4 regions of the Brevibacillus sp. NL20B1 genome follow, and region 4 is predicted to be linked to each of the others. Evidence: riboswitches for the same ligand, from Rfam matches in the RefSeq annotation. Region 4 holds a riboswitch; each other region holds the start of a gene.
What was found. Region 4 has a riboswitch for cobalamin ahead of cobO (cob(I)yrinic acid a,c-diamide adenosyltransferase). Riboswitches for the same ligand answer to the same signal wherever they lie in the genome.

Region 1 (5,525 bases), on a different contig from region 4:
ATGGAGCAGTGGCTGTTTGCCCAGGAGTTGAAGTGGCTGCCTTCCATTGGACGCGACAATCCGCGTGATCCCGTAACGGCGATTACGCATTTCTATATCATTGATGCGATGCTGGCCGGTCGTTGGGACCATCTCCGCGACGTGATCGAGCACCTGATTTTGCCGAGCATCGCGCTGGGGACCATCCCGATGGCGATCATCGCCCGCATCACCCGTTCCAGCATGCTGGAAGTGATGCGCTCCGACTATATTCGGACGGCACGTGCCAAGGGGCTGGGACAGTTTTTCGTGGTGTACAAGCACGCCTTGAAAAATGCGCTGATTCCCGTCCTGACCATCGTCGGGCTGCAGACAGGGCTGTTGATCGGCGGAGCCGTCCTGACCGAGACGATTTTTGGCTGGCCCGGCGTTGGCCGATACATTTTTACGGCGATTGGAAACCGCGATTATCCCGTCATTCAATCAAGCATTCTCGTCATCGCTACGATTTTTGTCCTGATCAACCTGTTGGTCGACCTCCTCTACGCCTATGTCGATCCGCGCATTAAATACCGCTAAGGAGGACGTCTTATGGCAGAAACCCATGTGGAAACGGTACGCGTGCAGCAAACCGACGAGCCGGTCTCGTCCCCTTGGCGCGACGCCTGGCGGACGCTCCGCAAAAACAAGCTGGCCATCGTCGGCTTCATCATCATTTTCGTGTTTGTCCTGCTGGCCCTGTTGGCTCCATACATTACCCCCTACGAATACGACAAGGGAGAGTTGATCAACAAGAACAAGCCGCCGTCGGCCGAGCACTGGTTTGGAACTGACTACAACGGGCGCGACGTGTTCACCCGGGTGATTTACGGGGCGCAAATCTCCCTGCGCGTCGGGCTGTTCTCCGTCATCGGATCGGTAATCGTCGGCACGTTTCTCGGCCTGCTTGCCGGCTATTACGGCCGCTGGGTGGACATGATCATCTCCCGGCTGTTTGACATCATGCTGGCCTTCCCCAGTATTCTGCTCGCCATCGCGATTGTGGCGATGCTCGGACCATCGCTGGAGAACGCCCTGCTGGCGATCGCCATCGTCAACATTCCTACCTACGGACGGCTGGTCCGTTCGCGCGTGTTAAGCCTGAAAGAGGAAGAGTTTGTCATGGCAGCGAAGGCGATCGGATCGAAAAACTCTCGGATTATCCTGCATCACATCCTGCCGAACAGCCTGGCGCCGATCATCGTCACCGGCACGCTGGGCATTGCGACGGCAATTCTTGAAGCGGCTGCCCTGGGGTTCCTCGGACTGGGGGCGCAGCCGCCGCAGCCGGAGTGGGGGCTGATGCTGTCCGACTCACGCCAGTACATTCAAAAAGCGCCGTGGACCGTCATCTTCCCCGGCTTGTCCATCATGCTGACGGTGCTCGGCTTCAACCTGATCGGCGACGGTCTGCGCGACGCGCTTGACCCGCGGATGAAACATTGAAAACGCCATTCCGTCCGGCTGTCGAGGCTGCTCGGCAGCCTTCCCGTATATAGACAAAGTCCGTGGAGCATGGGTGATAGGGCCCGCTCGCTTCTTTTTTTTCCGAGGACATGGTATCCTCGCTAGTAGATACCAAGAGAAAGCAGGGTGAGCAAGTTGTACCAGGAGCGCATGCAGCAGTTGCACACGTATATGGAAAAGGAAGAGTTGGACGCGGTGTTGATCACCTCGCCCAAACACGTTTACTATCTGACTGGCTTTTTTACGGAACCCCACGAACGCTTCATGGGCCTCATCATCCCGGCGCAGGGCGAACCGTCGTTGATCGTCCCGGCGCTGGATCGTGAAGCGGCGGCAGCGGCGGCTTCCGGGGTCAAGCAAATCCTGACGCATACCGATACGGATAATCCGTATGACGTGTTGAAGCAGGCGCTGCCCGCCGGAGTGACGCGGTTGGGCATCGAGAAGAGCCACATGACTGTGGAGCGCTTTGAAGCGATGAGCGCGGTCGTGTCGGCCAAGCGGTACGCCGACGTGGAGGAACCGCTCCGCGAAATGCGGTTGATCAAGTCGGCGGAGGAAGTGGCCCGCATCAGGCACGCCGTGCGGCTGGTGGAACAGGCACTGAGCGAGAGTCTGAAAAAAGTGAAACCGGGTGTCACCGAGATGGAGATCGTCGCCGAACTGGAATACCAGATGAAGCGGTTGGGGGCTGACGGGCCTTCGTTTGACACGATGGTGCTGGCCGGCGAAAAATCGGCGCTGCCGCACGGAACCCCGGGCAGCCGGCAGGTGCGCGAGGGAGACCTGCTGTTGTTTGACCTGGGCGTGGCGGCTGACGGCTACGTGTCCGACATCACCCGCACCTTTGCGATCGGCGAGATCAGTGCACAGCTTCGGGAAATCTACGAGACGGTGCTTGCGGCCAACGAAGCGGCCATCGCTGAGGTGCGTCCGGGTGTCACGCTGGCTCACCTCGACCAAACGGCTCGCCGCGTAATCGAGGAAAAAGGGTATGGTCCGTATTTCATGCACCGTCTGGGGCACGGATTGGGCATGGACGTCCACGAATATCCGTCGGTTCACGGACAAAACCAGGACGTGCTTCGTCCCGGCATGGTCTTCACGATCGAACCGGGGATCTACCTCCCGGGCGTGGGGGGCGTGCGAATCGAGGACGACGTGCTGGTGACCGACAGCGGCTGCGATGTATTGACGCAGTTCCCGAAACAGCTGACCGTCATCAGGTAAGGCTCAGACGAAAAACGAATATGGTGTTTCACGGTGCCGTCCGGGTGCAGGTCCGCCCGGGGGGCTTAAAAGGGAAGTTCGGTGAAAGTCCGACGCGGTCCCGCCACTGTAACGGGAGCGCCCTGCGACAGCCACTGTCTCGCCGGTCTGGCGAGATGGGAAGGTGCAGGGAGCGATGAACCCAAGCCAGGAGACCTGCCGTGAAGCGATCACGCTTTTACCCACGAGGATGGGGATGTGTGGAAAGCAGGGGACAGAAAGAAACGGCGCTCCGCGTCTGTTCTTTTGTCGTGTCCGCATGCAGACAGGCATCTTCCGTCCAATACGGGAGATGCTTTTTTGTTTGTGCGTAAACATGTGAGCCAGGTTTACAACAGGCAGGCGAGTATGTATTGGTGCTTTCGTCGGGGATGGCCTCTCCGTAGTCGGGGCGGCCATCCAGGCACTTGTCCGCAATTCCCTCGCTGATCCCGACATCCTGGGCGTCTCTTCGGGGGCGTCGGTCGGGGCGACATCGGTCATGCTGTTTGGCGCACTCCCGCTCCCCTGGACCCGTTTTTCGCCATAAACGTTGTAACATTTCGTCGGCCGGCCGCATCTAAACAGGTGAATGCACACGAAGGGAGGCGCGCCGCGTGGAAAAACTGCAGCCGACGGTGGAAGCGGTGCTGGAACAGATCATGCGGGAATACGGGACGCGCGTGCTTCGCCTGGTCACCTTGATGGTGAAAGACCGCAGTCTGGCGGAAGACATCACGCAGGACGTCTTTTTGAAAGCGTACCGTCACCTGCCCCGTTTTCGCGGCGAGAGCAGCATCCGCACCTGGCTCTACCGGATCGCCGTGAACGAGTGCAAAGGGTGCCTGCGCTCCTGGGCGTTTCGCAACCTGCTGCCTCGTTCCTGGATCAGCAGGGAGAGCGACGTGTCCGCGGAGCGGCAGGTCATGGAGCGGGCGCAACGGGACGAGCTGGTTCGCCTGGTGCTGGAGCTGCCGCCGCTGTACCGCCAGGTGATCGCGCTGCACTACTACGCCGATCTGTCCATCGCGGAAACGGCCGAAGTGCTTGGCGTGACGGAGGGAACGGTCCGGACACGGCTGCACCGCGCCCGGCAGCAGTTGAGACAGCGGATGGAGTCAAGGGAGGAATGGGAATGGAACGGGACAAATGGCTGCGAGAGCTGAAGGAGCGGGCCGACGAAACGGTGTGCAAGGACGTGACGTTTACCCCCGGAATGGAAGAAGCCGTGCGAAAGCGCATCAGACAGCGGTCGCAGCGGCAGAGGCGCGGACCGCTTCTGGCGTCGGCGTCCGCTGCGGTGACGCTGCTGGCCCTGTGGATGTGGTGGCCCGATGCGCTGCAGCCCAAGCAACCGGCCGCCCCTGGCCCCGCGCCGAAGACAACCGCACCGCCGCTGTTCGGCCTCGTCTCCTCTCCTCCCGTGCTGTGGAAAACGTCGCCGCAGATGGAGACGGTCCATGACGGCAAACCGTTCCGCTATGTCGGCGAGAAGCCGGTGCGCATCATCACGGATGAGCTGTACGAAGGACAGATGCAAAACGTGTTCTGGCTGCTGAATGGTCCGTTTGCCCCGGAAGTGAATCTGGTCGGGTGGAGCACCGAGGGGGAGCGCGTGGATCTGGGCAGCTACCGGGTGGCGGGACCGCAGTATGACGCGGACGGCCATTTTCCTTCCGGCATCGTTTTGCCGCATGCGGGTATCTGGAAGCTGCAGGTCGTCTCCGGCGGCAAGCATTTCGGACAGGTGTTCGTCGAGGTGAAGGAGGGCGTGTCGCCGGCCAACCGGGAACTGGTCACGCCGCTGATTACCCGCTACCTGCAGAGCATCCGGGGTGATCTTGACTGGCTCGGCGGTGAGCGGGACGTCAAACTGGATGTAATCGGCGTGGAAGCCCCCAATGCGGAGAACCGGCGCGTGTACGCATGGGTGCAGATTACCGGCAGGGGCGGGGACCAACAGCAGCTCGCGCTCAGCGCCCCGATGGTCTTTGACATCGCGTACAGGGTCTCTCGCGGCGGCAGCGCCGGGTACCAGGTCACAAGCCACCGCATGCCGGAGGACGGCAGCCGTTACCAGAGCAGCCTCGAGTCGATGTTTCCGCCGCAGATCGTGCAGAAACTGAAAAGGTACGGCTCTGCACACTGACAGGGCCGTACCCGGGTGCTGCTCCCCTAATTCCCCCGTCGCCCTCTCCTCCAGAAGGGGTGCGCCCCGTCATGCCCCTTCCATCTCCCATCTTCCCTCTCCTTCCGCCTCGTTCCTGCTTATTGCTCCGCTATCCGGCCTTTGTTATAATTGACCTTAGTGTATTTTTTCGGAACGCTATCTGAAAGCGACTTTCGGATGGCGTGGGAGGGAACAGACACAGATGGATCGCCGTGAAAGACAGAAACGAATTCGCAATTTTTCCATTATCGCCCATATTGACCACGGAAAGTCAACCCTGGCGGACCGCATTTTGGAGCTGACCGGAGCACTGTCGGCCCGCGAGATGGAAGACCAGTTTCTGGACACGATGGAGCTGGAAAAGGAGCGCGGCATTACGATCAAGCTGAACGCCGTGCGGTTGAACTATAAAGCCGATGACGGAGAGGAGTACATCCTGCACCTGATCGACACCCCCGGACACGTCGACTTTACGTACGAAGTATCCCGCAGCCTTGCCGCCTGTGAAGGGGCGCTCCTGGTGGTGGACGCCGCCCAGGGGATTGAGGCGCAGACATTGGCCAACGTCTATTTGGCGCTGGACAACAATCTCGAGATTATCCCGGTCATCAACAAGATCGAC
Region 2 (5,525 bases), on a different contig from region 4:
ACGCGGGAGAAGTCAACTCCCTCCTCGCGGTGCAGCCGCGCCAGTTCCCGGTACATGCCGATCGGTGTGCTGCCCGTAGCCAGTCCCAGTACGGCAGTGGGTTTGGCTGTCACCACCTGCGCCACGATGTGCGCCGCAGCTTTGCCCAACGACTCGTAATTCTCCGCAATCAGCAGTTTCATGCGCTCTCCCTCCGTCAGCCGCTTCAGTATTTTTTGTCCAGCACCGCTTTTGCCGTCTTTTCCTTGTAGGTCAGCGCTTTCTCCTGGATGCGCATGGCCAGTGCCGTACACAGGATGTCGATGACGTGCAGTTGGGCGATTTTGGCCGCGAGCGAACCGCCCTGCAGCGGCCCTTCCTTTGCTGCCGTCAAAAGCGTGACATCAGCCACGTTCGTGATCGGCGAGCGGCGGTAGTGGGTGATGCACAGCACTGTTGCCCCTGCTTCCTTCGCCACTTTCAGCGAATCGATCGTATCCTTGGTGCTGCCCGACACGGAGATGCCCACGGCGACGTCGCCGGGCCCCAGCGTGGCGGCAGCCATCGCCTGCAGGTGTGCCTCGTAAAAGGCGTCCACTTTCAGCCCCAGGCGCAAGCACGTGTATTTGGCATCCTGGGCCGTCACCCCGGATGTTCCCACGCCGTAAAAGTGGATCGTGTTGGCGGCTTGCAGCAGGTCGACACACCGCTCCAGCTCGACCGGGTCGATGAGCGAGCTGGTGTCACCAACCGCCTGCATGTTGGTGGCCGTCACCTTTTGCGCGATGGTCGTCAGCGAATCCTCCTCCGTTACCTCACCGTGCAGGTTTTTCACCGGATGGACCAGCTCCTGGGCCAGCGCCAGCTTGAACTCCTGGTAGCTGCGAAAACCGATCTTGCGGCAGAAGCGCAGCACGGTGGTTTCGCCCACGCCCGCTTTTTCCGCCAGGTCGATGACGGAAGAGTAAATTACGCTCTCCGTCTGGCTCAGTACGATCTCCGCCACTTTTTGCTCAGATTTGGTAAACGACGGCCGCAAACTCTGAATGCCCAGCAGGGTGGCATTGGTTTTGGCCGCGCCGCCGGACGCGCCGGCCGTCTGCTCTTTCTGATTTACCGTCATCGGCGTCCTCCTCCGTTTATCACCAAAAGAAAACAGCTTTATTCCTACCGCCATTATATGCAAAAGCGGAGCATTCCGCCATATTGATTGATATATGTGGAGAAGTTCTCCATTCTATATCAGACCGTTCTGATTCGCGGCGCACTCCGCTTCCGCGAGCATCCGCCGCTCTTGGCGCCGCTTGTCTTAGCGAACAACAACAAAAAAAGCCTCCACCCGGAACCTTTTGATCCGAGTGAAAGCTTTTCGACGTGTGTGCAAAGCACCGGCCGCCTACACGATTACGCGGTACCCGATCAGGATGACAAGCACCATCAGCGCGAGCGCGCCAACGAAAAATCCGATGCTGGCTTCCTGGCGGCGTGCCCGTCCCAGCGCCATTTCCATCAGCCCGAAGACGACAATCCCCAGCAGTCCCTTCACATAGTACAGGACGTCTCCCGTGTGGAACTTAAACAACATCCAACCGCCTGTCACGACCACAATCACCATCATCACGCGCAGAAACATGTGAACGATGTTGCCCACTTTTTCCTTGCCGAGACGGAAAAGGATGTACCCGACGATCAGCAGGATGAATGCCACTTCCCAACCGCCTACGTGGGCTTTAAGATACGCATAGCTCACCGTTTGCTCACTCCTTGCCCAGTGCAATCTCCATACTCGTCTCATTATAACAGATTGGCAAGGGAAAAGCAGGGCGCGCAATGCTTGGCGGTTTTGTGACAGCTAGTCACTGGACCGGACCCGCTTTTTTGGAAGCGGCCAGCCAAGATCAGTCTTCCCTCCCACAACATATTGTGTTATAGTACCTTCATACAACCATATATAGTACGCTTTGTGGTGCGCTTGACCAGGATTCCGGCAAGCGCTTAAAAGGGAAGACCGGTGCAAGTCCGGCGCGGTCCCGCCACTGTAAATGGGGAGCGACTCTGTCAGATGCCACTGTCGATCGCATCGACGGGAAGGTTCAGAGAAGCGATGATCCATGAGCCAGGAGACCTGCCACAAAGACAACACCGTTGGAACCACGAGGATGGGGAGGTGTGGAATCGGTCACCGGCGGCGTGCCGCTCTTTCTGGCGCACGTTCCGCTTTGACACAGGCATGTTTGTTTCCACATGGGCAACATCAGCATCCTCTACCCGACGGGAGAGGATGCTTTTTTCATGAACCGCAAAGGAGAGGGATAGATTGCAAACGGTTGTCTCTGGCATTGACCAACGTATTACATCGCTGATTGGCGACATTCTGGCCGATTTTCCCCGGCTGCGCGCAGATGCCGTCATCCAGTCGGCGGCCATCAGAGCCAAACACAAAACGCTCACGGAACAGGAAGCGGCAAAAATCGTTGCCATGTCGGCCGCCGAACTGATCTCCAAAGAGGAGCCGGAATGGACCTACGTCGCCGCCAGGGCGTACCTCGCTGCCCTGTATCACGAAGCGGCCCGCAGCCGGGCGTATTCCTTTAGTCCTGCGCGTCCCTACGGTTCGTTTTTGAACCTGTTGAAACAGCTGGTGGAAAAGGGCATTTACAAACAGGAACTGCTGACCGCCTACCGTCCGGAAGAGATTGCGGAGCTGGAACGGGAGATTGATCCGGAAAAGGACAAGCTGTTTACCTATTTGGGGATCGTGACTCTCGCCGAGCGGTATTTGGCGAGGGATTACACCGGCAGCCTGTATGAACTGCCCCAGGAGCGGTTTATGGTCATCGCCATGCACCTCATGCTGCAGGAACCCCGCGAAAAAAGACTCGCGCTGGTAAAGGAAGCCTACTGGGCGCTCAGCCATCAGTACATGACCGTGGCAACGCCCACCATGGCGAATGCCGGCAAAGCACGGGGCGGACAGCTCTCCAGCTGCTTTGTCGACACGGTCGACGACTCTCTGCAGGGCATCTACGATTCCAACACCGACGTCGCCCGGCTGTCCAAGATGGGCGGCGGCATCGGCGTGTACATGGGAAAAGTGCGGGCGCGCGGCTCTTCCATCCGCGGCTATGAAAACAAATCCAGCGGGGTCATCCCGTGGATTCGCCAGCTGAACAATACGGCGGTCAGCGTCGACCAGCTCGGAACGCGCAACGGCAGCGTTGCCGTGTATCTCGACGTGTGGCACAAGGACATCCTGGCGTTTCTCGATTTGAAAATGAACAACGGGGACGAACGCCTGCGGGCGCATGACATCTTTACGGGTGTGTGCATCCCTGATCTGTTCATGGAAGCGGTGGAAAACCGGGCCGAGTTTCACTTGTTTGATCCGCATGAAGTGCGCACCGTCATGGGCTTTTCGCTGGAGGATTGCTACGATGAGGAGCCCGGGCGAGGCACGTTCCGCGAACGGTACGAGGCGTGCGTGCGGCATCCCCGCTTGAGCCGCGTGACGGTACCCGCCATCGAGATCATGAAGCGGATCATGATCTCCCAGCTGGAGACGGGCACGCCGTTCATGTTCTACCGGGATACCGTCAACCGCGCCAACCCCAACAAACATGCGGGCATGATTTACTCCAGCAATTTGTGCACGGAAATCCTGCAGAACATGTCGCCCACCACGGTGACAGAAGAAGTGCTGCAGGACGGAGAGATCGTGATTCGGAAAACGCCGGGCGATTTCGTCGTCTGCAATCTCTCCAGCATCAACCTGGGGCGCGCCGTGCCTGCCAACGTGCTGGAGCGGCTGATCCCCATCCAGGTGCGGATGCTGGACAACGTGATCGATGTGAACCGGATCGACGTCCTGCAGGCCCAGCAAACCAACAAAAAGTACCGGGGCATCGGGCTGGGAGCGTTTGGCCTGCATCATCTGCTGGCGCTCCAGGAAATCAGATGGGAAAGCGAAGAAGCGGTCGCCTTCAACGACCGGTTGTTTGAACGCATCCATTACTTGACGATTCGCGCCTCCCTGGAACTGGCGAAGGAAAAAGGCGCCTATCCGCTCTTTTCGGGCAGCGAATGGGAAAACGGCAGCTATTTTGCCCGCAGGGGCTACAATTCGCCCGAGTGGGAGGCGCTGGCCAAAGAAGTGGCCCGGCACGGCATTCGCAACGGGTATCTGATGGCGGTCGCTCCCACCGGCTCCACGTCGCTGATCGCCGGCTCCACCGCTTCCGTCGACCCGGTGTTTGAACCGGTCGCCTACGAGGAGAAGACGACGTACAAAATCGCCAATCCCGCTCCCGATCTGACTGCCCGCACGATGTGGTACTACAAGGGAGCCTATCACCTCGACCAGCATTGGTCGATCAGACAGGCGGCCGCCCGCCAGCGCCACCTCGATCAGGGGCAGAGCATCAATCTGTATGTCCGCCCCGACATCCACGCCAGAGAGCTGCTGCAGCTCCATCTGGAGGCATGGAAGCAGGGGCTGAAGACGACCTACTACGTCCGCAGCCGGGCCGTAGAGATTGATGAGTGCGAAGCCTGCACCTGATCGCGGAAAGGAGAACGGATATGCTGCAGAAGCAAAAGGTATTTGATACAAGCGCGCCCAACAGGTCAACCAAAATCATCAACGGCGAGTGTTCCGGGGTGTTGAACTGGGATGATATCCGCCACCCGGCGATGTACAAGCTGTACAAGGTGCTGATCGCCAACCACTGGATTCCGTCCGAGATTTCGATGAACAAGGACAAGCAGCAGTTTGCCGAACTGACGCCGATCGAACAGGACGCCTTCAAGAAGATTATCGGGCTGCTGGCTGTGCTCGACAGCATGCAGACCAACTTTGTGACCGATGTCGGCCAATACTTCACCGACTCGTCCCTGGTGGCCATTGCCGCCATTATCAACCAGCAGGAGGTGATTCACAACCAGTCCTACTCCTATGTGCTCTCCAGTCTGGTCGACTACCAGACGCAAAAGGACGTGTTTGAATACTGGAAACACGACCAGGTGCTTCTGGAGCGCAATCTGTTCATCGCCGACATGTACCAGCGCTTCCGGGACGACAAAACCCCCCAGACCTTCCTGGAGGCGCTTGTCGCCGACATGATTCTCGAAGGGGTCTTCTTCTACACCGGGTTTGCGTTCTTCTACAATCTGGCCCGTCATCAAAAGATGCTGGGAACCAGCCAGATGATCAGCTACATTCAGCGGGACGAGGCGCAGCACACCTACTTTTTCGGGGAAGTGTTCCAGCTCCTGCTGGCCGATTTTCCCGAACTGGATACGAAACAAAACCGCTTCTTTGTGTATGAAAAGATGAATCAGGCGGTTGCATTGGAGATGAAATGGGCCCGCCATGTGCTGACAGGCGTCGAGGGCATTGACTTTGACGAATTTGACCGCTACATCCGTTATATCGTCAACAAGCGGTTGGACATGATGGGTCTGGAAAAGGCGTATGAGGGCGTGGATAACTGCATGCCGTGGATTCGGCCGTTTTCCGACGAAGCCCTGAATCAAACCAAAACGGACTT
Region 3 (5,525 bases), on a different contig from region 4:
GGACTCCACGGCGAATCCGTACCTGGCCTTTGCCGCCATGCTGATGGCCGGTCTGGACGGAATCAAGCGCGGGCTTGATCCGCGCGAACTGGGATTCGGGCCGGTTGACCGCAACATCTACGACCTCACCGATGCAGAAAAACATGAGATCAAGAGCGCACCCGGCTCGCTGGAAGAAGCGCTGAACGCGCTGGAACGCGACCATGACTTCCTGCTGGAGGGCGGCGTCTTCACTCACGACGTGATCGAAACCTGGATCGCCCTCAAGCGCGACGAAATCCAACAAGTGGAGCGCACCGTCAATCCGAAGGAATACGAACTGTACTACGATCTGTAAGCCAAGCGCTCGGGCAATCCTCCAATCTGGAACCGCGAGAAACCGAATCCGCCGCAAATACAGAAGCAACAAAAAGACCGAGGCATTGTGCCTCGGTCTCAGTTTGTTTGCAGGCAAAATCAGTCATGTGTGATGGTGCCCGCTCGCTCTCTTGACAACCAGCAAAGTAGTCGAATGCGTCCACTCCAAAACGCGACGCGGATAAGGGGCAAACAACGCTACAACAAACGCAGCCGCTCCGCCAGCTCGCCCGTCGTCTTGGGCAGGCCGGGGCCGAGCCGTTCTTTCACATGGCCGGGAAGGGATTCCCACAGTTCCAGCACGGCGGGCCGTTTGAACTGCAAAACCTCCAGGATGTCCCGACGGGCAAAGACACGCTCCGGCTCCCCTGCCAGCACAAGCCGCCCCGCATCCATCACAAACACCCAGTCCGCCCAGGCGTATGCGAAATCCAGGTCATGCGTCGCCATTACAATCGTCGTGCCTGCTGCGTGGATGCGCTCCAACTGGCGGACAAAGGCCTCTGTCTGCCACGGGTCCAGGTAGGACGTCGGCTCATCCAGCAGCAGCAGTTCCGGTTCCATCACCATCACGCCGGCCAGGCCCACCCGCCGCTTCTGGCCGAGACTCAGATGATGCACCGGAGTGTCAGCCCACTCGCTCAGGCCGAATGCCTCCAGTGTCCGCCGCACTTTTTCCCTGATCTCCGCTTCCGGCAGATGGAGATTGCACAGCCCGTACGACACATCCTCGGCGACAGTGGCAGCGATCAACTGCTGCTCCGGGTCCTGAAACACAAGCCCTACGTTTCGTTTGAGCGCCTGCAGATCTGCCCGCCGCGAACTGATCGGCACGCCTTTCCACAGGACCTGTCCCTTGTGCGGGCGAAAAATGCCGTTTGCATGCAAAAACAGCGTCGACTTGCCGCAGCCGTTGCGGCCGAGCAGCGCACATCGCCGGCCTGCCGGCACGGCCATTGTCACGCCGTTGAGCGCAGGCTGAGCGGCGCCCGGATAGGTGTAATGCACATCGGCAAACTCAAGCACATGCGTTGTCACGTCTCATCCTCCGATCCACCATTCCCATGCCGCCAGCAGCACGCATCCGACCAGTGCCTCCCGTTCGTGCCGCTTGGAGCGGACATGTGTTGACAGGCTGACGACGCGAAAGTCCTCCGTGAAACCTCGCGCCATCATGCCCAGGTACAGCTGCCGATACCGGAGCATCGCACGTGCAAACAGCCGGCTGACCAACCTGCCGGTGTCGCGGAGCGCCGCGCGAATCCCCTGATAGCCGCCCCTCGCGATTTGCGCGGTCCGCAGCCAGGCTGCCGTTTCCAGAAACACAAACCCCAGACGGTACATAAGCATCACCAGATCGGTCAGCACCGCCGGCAGGCCGATGCGGCGCAGCACCTGGAGCAGTTCGGCAAACGGCACGGTAAAGAGCACGAAATACAAGCAGGACAGTGCCGCGAGGGAACGGCACATGAGGGTCACTGCCCGGGCGACGCCGTCCGTGGTCACATAGATCACCCAGCCTCCCCACTGCCAGGCGGCCAGGACATTGGCGCCGCTGCTCCACCCGGACGAAGGCGCCGCTTCCACCAACAGGGCCGGCATTCCCGCGGCCAGAAACGAACATGCGAGAACGAGCCCGACCAGGTAGACGCGCCAGGGAATGCGGGCGTAGGCGACAATCCAGATGCTGATCCAGACAAAGGCGGCAATCTGCACGGGCGGATGGCTGACCAGGACGATCAACATCAGCGCCACGGCAAACAGCAGCTTGCAGCCGGGGGACAGGCGGCGCAGCCGGTTGGTGTAGGCGAGCGTATCCAACTGGTCGATCATTGTTCTTTGCCGTTGTTCAACCGACCCCGGTACAGGCCGATTGCATATCCGATAAATCCGGCGCCCAGCGCGGCCTGCACGGCAAACAGCAGGCTTTCCGTCTCGCCGCCCGGCGGCTCCACAAGCGGCTGGAACCAGGGCTCATAGTCGGGGGCCACTTCTTTGATCGCTTCTTCCGCCGCGCCGTCCGCTCCGCCAAACTCCGAATCTTTCACCAATATCAGCGGCAGCACGGCCAACAACGCCACCAGCAGCAACAGCACCCGGTTTGACCAGCGTTTCACTTACATCCCCTCCCGTTTGAGCAGCGGCAGTTGCGACAGTTCTTTTGCATTGTACGACTGCAGCCAGTTCCAGACGAGCACCGTCAGCAGTCCCTCGCTTATGGCCAGCGGCACCTGCGTCAGCGCGAAGATGCCGGCAAATTTGGCGAACGAGGCGGCGACACCACCGGATGCTGCCGGAAACGCCAGCGCCAGCTGCAGTGACGTCACCACGTACGTGGTCAGGTCGGCCAGGGCAGCCGCCAGAAACACTGCCACCCGCTGGCCGCCGTTGGCCCGCAGCACCAGCCGATACACCCCGTAGGCCACAAACGGCCCGACCACTGCCATGGAAAACGCGTTGGCCCCCAGCGTGGTCAAGCCGCCGTGGGCGAGCAGCAGGGCCTGGAACAGCAGCACCAAGGTGCCCAGCACCGACATGACCAGCGGACCGAACAGGATGGCTCCCAGGCCGGTCCCGGTCGGGTGGGAACTGCTCCCGGTCACAGACGGAATTTTCAATGCGGACAGAACAAAGGCAAACGCCCCCGCCACCCCCAGCAGCAGCTTCAACTCGGGGTTATCCTGGACCAGCCGCTTGATGGAGCGCAGGCCCAGCAGGAAAAAGGGCAGAAACGCGGCCCACCAGAACAGCGCCCACTCCACCGGCAAAAAGCCTTCCATGATGTGCATGGCGTGTCCGGTCTCCGGCTCATTCAGCAGAAAGTACAGGACAAATCCCGTCACAAGCATTCCGCTCATCAACGAACGCGAACGGCTCATCGAGCATCCTCTCCCTATCTGGTTCGACATCCAACGTCCAAGAAAAAAACTCATCCGGCCGGATGAGCTTTGCGCAATGTGAATAGACGACTACTTCCTCAAACAAAACAGTCGTACTGCCTGGGCTCACCTCTCCTTTCCTCGAAGGCTGTTGGGTGCGGCAGCTAGGTAGGTCTCCTGGCTTCCAGATCATCACGCTCTTTTGCCTTCCCCGTCCGGCGAGCGGCGAGTGGCCTGTCAAAAGAGAATTCCCTGGTTACAGTGGCGGGACCGCTCGGGATTTTCACCCGATTCCCTGTTACCCCTTATCCGCATAAGGGCACCTAGCTCCGTTGTATTCGGTTTTTTTCCTTTCCATCTTGGACGTTTGCGTCCATTATAAACGAGCCCCCGCGAAAGCAAAAGAGGGGAGAATCGTCTCCGAGGTGCGCTATCTATCGTGCGTCCACGCCTACCGCGTCGCTGATGCGGGCAAACCCGTCCTTCTTCAACAGCTGCACCAGCCGTTTGTTAATCTGCCGCGCAATACCCGGCCCGCGGTAGATCATTCCCGTGTACACCTGCACCAGGCTGGCGCCGGCGCGAATCTTGCGGTAGGCGTCGTCACCGGTGAAGATGCCGCCCACTCCGATGATCGGCACCTTGTCCCCCACTTCCTGGTAAATTTCTCTCACCCAGGCGGTGGACCGCTCCTCCAGCGGCTTTCCGCTCAAGCCGCCCGCTTCTTCTGCGTACGGGTGGTTTTCCACCCCATCACGGGACAGTGTGGTGTTGGTGGCGATGATGCCGGCCGCCCCTTCGGCCACCGCGGCCCTGACCACGTCACTCATCTGCTCGTCCGCCATGTCGGGCGATACCTTCACCAGGATCGGCTTCGCCTTGGCGCCGCGCATCTCCAGTTCGGCCGCCTTGGCCTTCACTTCGCGGAGAATGGACCGCAGGCTGTTGGCCTCCTGCAAGTCGCGCAGGTTGGGCGTGTTGGGCGAGCTGACGTTGATCACAAAATAATGGCCGTACGAATAGAGCAGGTCCAGGCACTTGCTGTAGTCGGAAGCCGCTTCTTCATTGGGCGTCAGCTTGTTCTTGCCGATGTTGATGCCGATCGGGATGTCGGCATAGGCGTAGTCCAACAGGTTTTGCGAGGCGGTGTAGGCGCCGTAATTGTTGAACCCCATGCGGTTAATGACCGCCTGCTTCTCCGGCAGGCGGAACAGCCGCGGCTGCGGATTGCCCGGTTGTCCCTGCGGCGTGATTGTGCCCACTTCCACGAATCCAAAGCCCAGCGAAGCCAACGCGTGATAGACTTCGGCGTTTTTGTCAAATCCGGCGGCCAGGCCGACTGGATTGGGAAAGCGAATGCCCCAGAGCGTTGTCTCCAGACGTTCGTCGCGGAACTGATACACCATCTTCAGGATGCTTTTGCCCGGTGCGGAGTTTTCCACTGACCGGAGCAGGTGTATGGTCTTCTCATGCGCTTCTTCTGCGCTCATCTTAAACAGGAATTTTTTGACCAGTTGATACATCACTGCACTCCTCACTCGTTCTACTGCCTAGTAGCATACCATATTTGCAAAAGGGTGCGCACTACGAGAGAAGTACCCTTTCCCTTCGGTTACGGAAAAACTTCTGCCGCGATACGAGGATAGACCCTGGTCCATTGGCAGCAGACGGCTGTTTCGGTTCCTACTCCTCCCGTCTGCAGGCAGCCGGCCCCTCTAGCAACTAGTATCCTCATTCCCTATGCCTGTATTCTCTTAAACCCGATCTCCCGACAAAAAAACTGCCTGCCCCGATTGGCAGGGCAGGCAGTTGGTCACGGTTTTGCTGTGTCGGCTGGGATCGTCCCGGCCCGGTCAGTTTTTCACCAGCAGCACGTCGTCGATAGAGACGTACGGCAGGTTGTGCGCTTCGGCGACGGCCTTGTAGGTCACGTTCCCCTCGATCACGTTGACCCCTTTGGCCAGCGCGCGGTTGTCCAGAATCGCTTGGCGGTAGCCCTTGTTGGCAAGCTGCACAGCGTACGGCACGGTCACATTGGTCAGTGCCAGCGTGGAAGTGCGCGCCACCGCGCCCGGCATGTTGGCAACCGCGTAGTGGATCACGCCGTGTTTTTCGTAGGTCGGGTTGTCGTGCGTGGTGATGCGGTCGATCGTTTCGATGGAACCGCCCTGGTCGATCGCCACGTCGACGATCACAGAGCCCGGTGCCATCGTTTTGACCATCTCTTCCGTCACCAGGCGAGGTGCACGGGCACCAGGGATGAGCACGGCGCCGATGAGCAGGTCCGCC
Region 4 (5,525 bases):
ATTACTTTGGCTGGCACTGGGTCTTTTACATCAACGTGCCGATCGGTCTTCTGTCGCTCTGGTTTATCTCCGCGTACTACAAGGAGTCGCTGGAACACAGCAAGCAGAGCATTGACTGGTGGGGTGCGATCACGCTGGTGGGAGCGGTGGTCAGCCTGATGTTTGCACTGGAGCTGGGCGGCAATCAATACGCCTGGGACTCTGCGGTGATTCTCGGTCTGTTTGCCGCGTTTGCCGTGCTGTTTGCCGTGTTTTTGTACGTGGAGAGACGGGCGGCCGAGCCGATCATTTCGTTTTCCATGTTCAGACAGCGGCTGTTTGCCGCAAGCAATATGGTGTCTCTTCTGTACGGCGCGTCCTTCATCATCACGACCGTCTACATTCCGATCTTTATCCAGGGAGTGTTTGGCGGCTCGGCGTCCAACTCGGGGCTGCTGCTCACTCCGATGATGCTCGGATCGGTACTCGGCAGCCAAACGGGCGGGATGCTGACGACGAAGACCAGCTACCGCAACATCATGCTGCTGTCCGCCGCCTTTTTCCTGTCCGGCTTGTTTTTGTTGGGGACGCTGACACCGGAGGTCTCGCGCAGTCTGGTGACCGTCTACATGGTCCTTACCGGGTTTGGCGTCGGTTTTTCCTTCTCCGTCCTGGGCATGGCTGCGATCCACAACTTTGACATGCGTCAACGCGGTTCGGCCAGCTCGACCAACTCGTTTTTCCGCTCGCTGGGCATGACGCTGGGCGTGAGCGTGTTTGGAATCGTACAGCGCAACCTGTTCCAGAGCGGCTTGGAAGAGGTATTTGCCGGTGGAAGCGGCATTCCGGCAGGGGGGCTGGTTGACCCGCGGGCGGTGCTGACTCCGGAAACCCGGGCGTCCATTCCGGCACCTGTCCTGGAGCAGATTACCGCAGTCCTCTCCTCGTCGATTGCGCAGACGTTCATGTGGGCGCTGATTCCGGCCTGTCTGGCGGTCGTAGGGATCCTGCTGATGGGCAAAGAGCGGATAAGCATACCCGCTGCACAGGTACGGCCCAAAACAGCGGAGCGGGGAAGAAGATAAACTAAAAGGCGAACACAGCCCTCGTGCACCGGAATGATCTCCGGCTGCATGCAGGGCTGCTTTTTTGTGCGTGGAGCATTATCAGATCAGGCCTGATTGGTTCGGGCGGGTTCAATAAATTCCAGCAATATAATATTATAGTAAATATTGGTAGAAGGTAAATGCAAGCGTGACGTGTTTTCGCTGCTGTTCAAAGAACGAAGGGGGACAAACCATTTTGCAAGGAAAAACGTACCTATATCTGATTCCCGCAGTCATGGCCGCGATCCTGGTCGCCTGTTATCCCTTTGATTTATTTGACAGAATCTTCGTACTCCCACCCGAAAGACAGACGGTCCGTGAAGAAGAAGTGCTGCAAACCGTTGCCAGGATAAAAGACAACGTAACAATCGGCTCAACCAAACAAGAAGTCGCCGCACTGTTCGGTGACAGGTACGTTCTCGTGGATGACTAGGGGGATCTCGAAAACGGCTGTGATGAATTCTGGCTGTACCGCTTTTTCACCGAGGAGGATTACCAGTCCTCTGTGCCCGACCATGTCATTGATCAAGAGGGGATTCGCAGCGGAAAAGTAGGAGCCGCCTTCTTCATCGGCTGGAAAGATGAACGAGTCTACCTGTACACCATCGCTTACCTTCAAGGCCCCAATCGCAATCTGCATGTTTACTCCAATGTGAATGGAACCAGAGCAGAAGAAATTTTGAATCCAGATGGCTCGATGGCGCCCGTCGATTAAAAGTCAGCCCATTGCCCGCTCGCTTTTTCCTTCCTATCCACGGCCACTTTTGTTATGATGGAGACAAGTGCCGGTCATGTGCGGCACCGACAACTGCATACGGCAAACAGGTCTTCACCTGCGCGGACGCTTCCGGGCGGGTGAAGTTAAAAGGGAAGTTTGGTGAAAATCCAACGCGGTCCCGCCACTGTAAGAGGGGAGTTTTCCTTCGCGGCGACAGCCATCCACTGCTCCAGCGGGAGTGGGAAGGAGAAGGAAAGCGGCGATCCTCAAGCCAGGAGACCTGCCTGTTTTGCGTGAGCACTGATTTCCTTCGGGTCAAAGGAAAAGGTGAGGATTGTCGTGGACGTCGTGTCGACGCTTTGCTTCCTTTGGTTTTCGAGGAAAGCAAAGCGTTTTTTAATTGTATCTGAAAAGACACCGTGAACGGTAGATGAGCTGGCACAAGGGGCGGACCGTTTGGCATCGCGTCCCTGGTTGGCCGGCCAGAGGGGGAGGAAATGGTCGATGAACAAATCCGACAACAAGCGAGGACTGGTCCTGGTGTACACCGGGGACGGAAAAGGGAAGACAACGGCGGCGCTGGGGCTGGCCGTACGGGCGACCGGCCGCGGCAAGCGTGTGTTGGTGGTACAGTTTATCAAGTCGCCGGAACGCACCTACGGGGAAAAAATCGTCTTTGACCGGTTGGGCATCGAGATGGTGCAAAAAGGCATCGGCTTTACCTGGACGAAAACGCCCGAGGAGCACCGCGCCGCTCTGCGGGAAGCGTGGCGATACGCCAAGGAGCAGGTATTGGGCGGCGAATACGACATGGTGATTCTCGACGAATTGAACAACGCGCTGGCGATTGATCGTTTTCCCGTAGCGGACGTGCTGCCGCTGGACGATGTAGTGGACACGATCAAAAACAGGCCGAGCCACGTGCATCTGGTGATTACGGGACGGGACGCGCGGCCGGAAATCATCGCGATTGCCGATCTGGTAACGGAGATGAAAGCGGTCAAGCACTACTATGACGAAGGCATCCCCGCCGTGCTGGGGGTGGAGTATTGATGACCGCCGTGTTGGAGGTGTTCGGTCACGGCGGCGATCTGGTTACGGCGGCGGAGCGCTTCGGTGTGGAAGTCGGGCAATTTGTCGATTTCAGCGCCAACATCAACCCGCTGGGCCCGCCTGCCCGCGTGCTGGAAGGACTGCGGGAGGTGCTGCCTCGGGTGGTTCACTATCCCGATCCGGGGCACCGGTCGTTTCGCAGCGCATTGGCGGCAAAGCTGAACCTGCCGGCATCGTGGCTTCTGCCGACCAACGGGGCGGCCGAGGCGATGGCCCTGGCGATCCTCGCACTGAAGCCGCAGACGGTCGGCATCGTCACGCCTTGTTTTTCCGAATATGCCCAACTTTCCAGGCAGTTCGGCGCCCGCGTGCTGACCTGCCCGGGGCGGGAAGATCGCGGCTTCAAGCCGGACGAGGCGGAGCTGGACCGGCTGTTTGAACAGGCAGACCTTGTCTTTGTCGGTTCTCCCAACAACCCGACCGGCCTCTTGTATGAACCGGAAGAACTGCTGCGGATGGCCGGCTGGACCGACAGGACAGACACGCATCTGGTGATCGACGAGGCGTTTCTCGACTTTGTCGCGGAGGAGCGTCAGTTTACGCTGGCAGACCAGCTTTCCCGGTTTCCGCGCGTGCTGGTGATGCGCTCGCTGACGAAGATGTTCGCCATTCCCGGGCTGCGCCTCGGCTACGCCGTCGCCGTGCCCGCGCTGATTGAGCGGCTGCGGGAAAAGCAGGTCAGCTGGAGCGTCAACAGTCTGGCGCTTGCGGCCGGGGAGCTTTGCCTGGAGGAAGCGGACTACGAAGCGAAAACCAGACGGCTGATTGCCAAAGAGCGTTCCTATCTGTCCGGTGCCATCGCGCAGGAACTGGGCTGGCGCGTCTGGCCGGGCGAAGCCAACTTTCTGCTCGTGCGCTGTCCGGCTCAGATAACGGCGGCGGAACTGCAGGAGCTGCTGGGCAGACGGGGCATCTTGATTCGCAGTTGTGCCATGTACCCCGGCTTGACGCCCGGTGATTTTCGCATCGCAGTCCGCACCCGGCCGGAAAACGACCGCCTGTTGACGGCCTTGCGGGACGTCTGGCGTGAAAGGAGGGAGCGGCGCTGAGCCTGATCGTCGTTACCGGAGGCGTCCGCTCGGGGAAGAGCCGCTTCGCCGAAAAACTGGCTGCACAGGCGGGAGGCCCCGTCTTGTACGTGGCCACCGGCCAGGCATGGGACGAGGAAATGAAGCAACGGATTGAGCGGCATCGGGCGCGGCGGCCCCGCAATTGGGGACTGGCCGAAACAGATGGCACCCTGGCTGTGACCCTGCCGCAACTGAAGAGGTATCCGGTGGTGCTGTTGGACTGCCTGTCGACGTGGGTCAGCACACGGCTGATGAGTGTGCCGGAAGCGTCCTGGCGGGACGAAGCAATCGGGCGGGCGCTCCTGGAGGAAGCGGAGCAGTGGCTGGATGAAGCCTGCAGCGACGGCCGTACCGTTATCGCCGTGACCAGCGAGGTGGGTCTGGGCGGCGTCGCGATGACCAAGCTGGGCCGCTGGTTTGCCGACGTGCTGGGCGACGTCAACCAGCTGGCCGCCAGCCGGGCTGATACGGTCTATGCCGTTTTGGCAGGCATTCCCTGGAGGATAAAAGGATGAACGCGTTTTTTCATGCACTGTCGTTTTTTACCCGCATCCCTGTTCCCTGGCTGCGCCCGTCGGAAGAGGCCTGGAAGAAGAGCGTCGTCTGGTACCCGGCTGTCGGACTGGTGATCGGCCTCGTGCTGTGTGGGGTGCATCAGGCGGCCTTGTGGGCGTTTGCGCCGCTGACTGCTGCCGTGTTGACGATGGCCTGCTGGGTCTACATCACCGGCGGACTGCATCTGGACGGCTGGATGGACCTGGCCGACGGTCTGGGCAGCAGCCGGCCGCGGGAACAGATGCTGGCGATCATGAAAGACAGCCGGACCGGAGCGATGGGGGTGCTGGCGGCGATTGTGCTGCTTCTGGTCAAGACGGCGGCGCTGGCCGAGCTCGACCATCGGCAGCTTGCCGCCTGTCTGCTGCTGGTGCCCGCCGCCGCACGCACGCATGTGCTGCTGGCGATCCGCTGCTGGCCGTACGTCACCGGAGAAAAGGGCGTCGGCAAAAGCATCGGCGAGGCGCTCCGTCCTTTCCACATCGGCGCCGGTTATCTTTTTGTGCTGGCGTTGGGCTGGTGGCTTGCCGACATCCGGGCGGTGACGGCTGTCGTGCTGTCGCTCGTCATCAGCCTGCTGTTTGCCCGCTCGGTCGCCGGCAAGCTGGGCGGCCTGACCGGCGACTGCTACGGCGCCCTGATCGAGAGCGCCGAAGCCGTGATTCTGCTCATCCTGATCGGGAGCTGGTGGCCGTGAGGTGGATCTGGGTGAGACACGGACAGACGGAGGAGAACCGCACCGGCCGCTACCTGGGACACAGCGATGTGCCGCTGAACGAACACGGCTGCGCCCAGGCGGAGCAGGCAGCCCGGATGCTCGCTTCGGAACGCCCGGCGGCGCTTTACACCAGCGATTTGCTCCGCTGCCGGCAAACGGCGGAACGGCTGGCAGCTGTCTGGGGACTGGGGCCCCGCGCCGTGCCCGCCCTGCGCGAGCTGTCGTTTGGCGCGTGGGAGCGGCTCACCTATGACGAGCTGATGGCA

Region 1: it holds a riboswitch for cobalamin, as region 4 does, so the genes downstream of both, KDN35_RS06665 (iron chelate uptake ABC transporter family permease subunit) here and cobO (cob(I)yrinic acid a,c-diamide adenosyltransferase) in region 4, are expected to answer to the same signal.
Region 2: it holds a riboswitch for cobalamin, as region 4 does, so the genes downstream of both, KDN35_RS03655 (ribonucleoside-diphosphate reductase subunit alpha) here and cobO (cob(I)yrinic acid a,c-diamide adenosyltransferase) in region 4, are expected to answer to the same signal.
Region 3: it holds a riboswitch for cobalamin, as region 4 does, so the genes downstream of both, KDN35_RS12930 (energy-coupling factor ABC transporter permease) here and cobO (cob(I)yrinic acid a,c-diamide adenosyltransferase) in region 4, are expected to answer to the same signal.

The regions. Positions count from the first base shown of each region.
Region 1 covers NZ_JAGTPT010000007.1:50,297-55,821, reverse strand. Annotated here, with positions in the region: gene KDN35_RS06680 (ABC transporter permease) at 1-558, shown strand, start outside; gene nikC (nickel transporter permease) at 571-1,464, shown strand; gene KDN35_RS06670 (M24 family metallopeptidase) at 1,621-2,715, shown strand; cobalamin riboswitch at 2,730-2,932, shown strand; partial or broken gene KDN35_RS06665 (iron chelate uptake ABC transporter family permease subunit) at 3,098-3,253, shown strand; gene KDN35_RS06660 (sigma-70 family RNA polymerase sigma factor) at 3,351-3,899, shown strand; gene KDN35_RS06655 (hypothetical protein) at 3,869-4,882, shown strand; gene lepA (translation elongation factor 4) at 5,106-5,525, shown strand, end outside.
Region 2 covers NZ_JAGTPT010000003.1:115,394-120,918, forward strand. Annotated here, with positions in the region: gene nagB (glucosamine-6-phosphate deaminase) at 1-182, opposite strand, end outside; gene KDN35_RS03645 (MurR/RpiR family transcriptional regulator) at 206-1,102, opposite strand; gene KDN35_RS03650 (YisL family protein) at 1,376-1,729, opposite strand; cobalamin riboswitch at 1,927-2,126, shown strand; gene KDN35_RS03655 (ribonucleoside-diphosphate reductase subunit alpha) at 2,318-4,537, shown strand; gene KDN35_RS03660 (ribonucleotide-diphosphate reductase subunit beta) at 4,561-5,525, shown strand, end outside.
Region 3 covers NZ_JAGTPT010000017.1:67,894-73,418, forward strand. Annotated here, with positions in the region: gene glnA (type I glutamate--ammonia ligase) at 1-337, shown strand, start outside; gene KDN35_RS12915 (energy-coupling factor ABC transporter ATP-binding protein) at 556-1,395, opposite strand; gene cbiQ (cobalt ECF transporter T component CbiQ) at 1,399-2,190, opposite strand; gene KDN35_RS12925 (energy-coupling factor ABC transporter substrate-binding protein) at 2,187-2,474, opposite strand; gene KDN35_RS12930 (energy-coupling factor ABC transporter permease) at 2,475-3,236, opposite strand; cobalamin riboswitch at 3,387-3,578, opposite strand; gene KDN35_RS12935 (quinone-dependent dihydroorotate dehydrogenase) at 3,671-4,759, opposite strand; gene ald (alanine dehydrogenase) at 5,090-5,525, opposite strand, start outside.
Region 4 covers NZ_JAGTPT010000005.1:145,858-151,382, reverse strand. Annotated here, with positions in the region: gene KDN35_RS05595 (MDR family MFS transporter) at 1-1,064, shown strand, start outside; gene KDN35_RS05590 (hypothetical protein) at 1,321-1,518, shown strand; gene KDN35_RS05585 (hypothetical protein) at 1,591-1,800, shown strand; cobalamin riboswitch at 1,892-2,105, shown strand; gene cobO (cob(I)yrinic acid a,c-diamide adenosyltransferase) at 2,308-2,856, shown strand; gene cobD (threonine-phosphate decarboxylase CobD) at 2,856-3,965, shown strand; gene cobU (bifunctional adenosylcobinamide kinase/adenosylcobinamide-phosphate guanylyltransferase) at 3,962-4,501, shown strand; gene cobS (adenosylcobinamide-GDP ribazoletransferase) at 4,498-5,238, shown strand; gene KDN35_RS05560 (histidine phosphatase family protein) at 5,235-5,525, shown strand, end outside.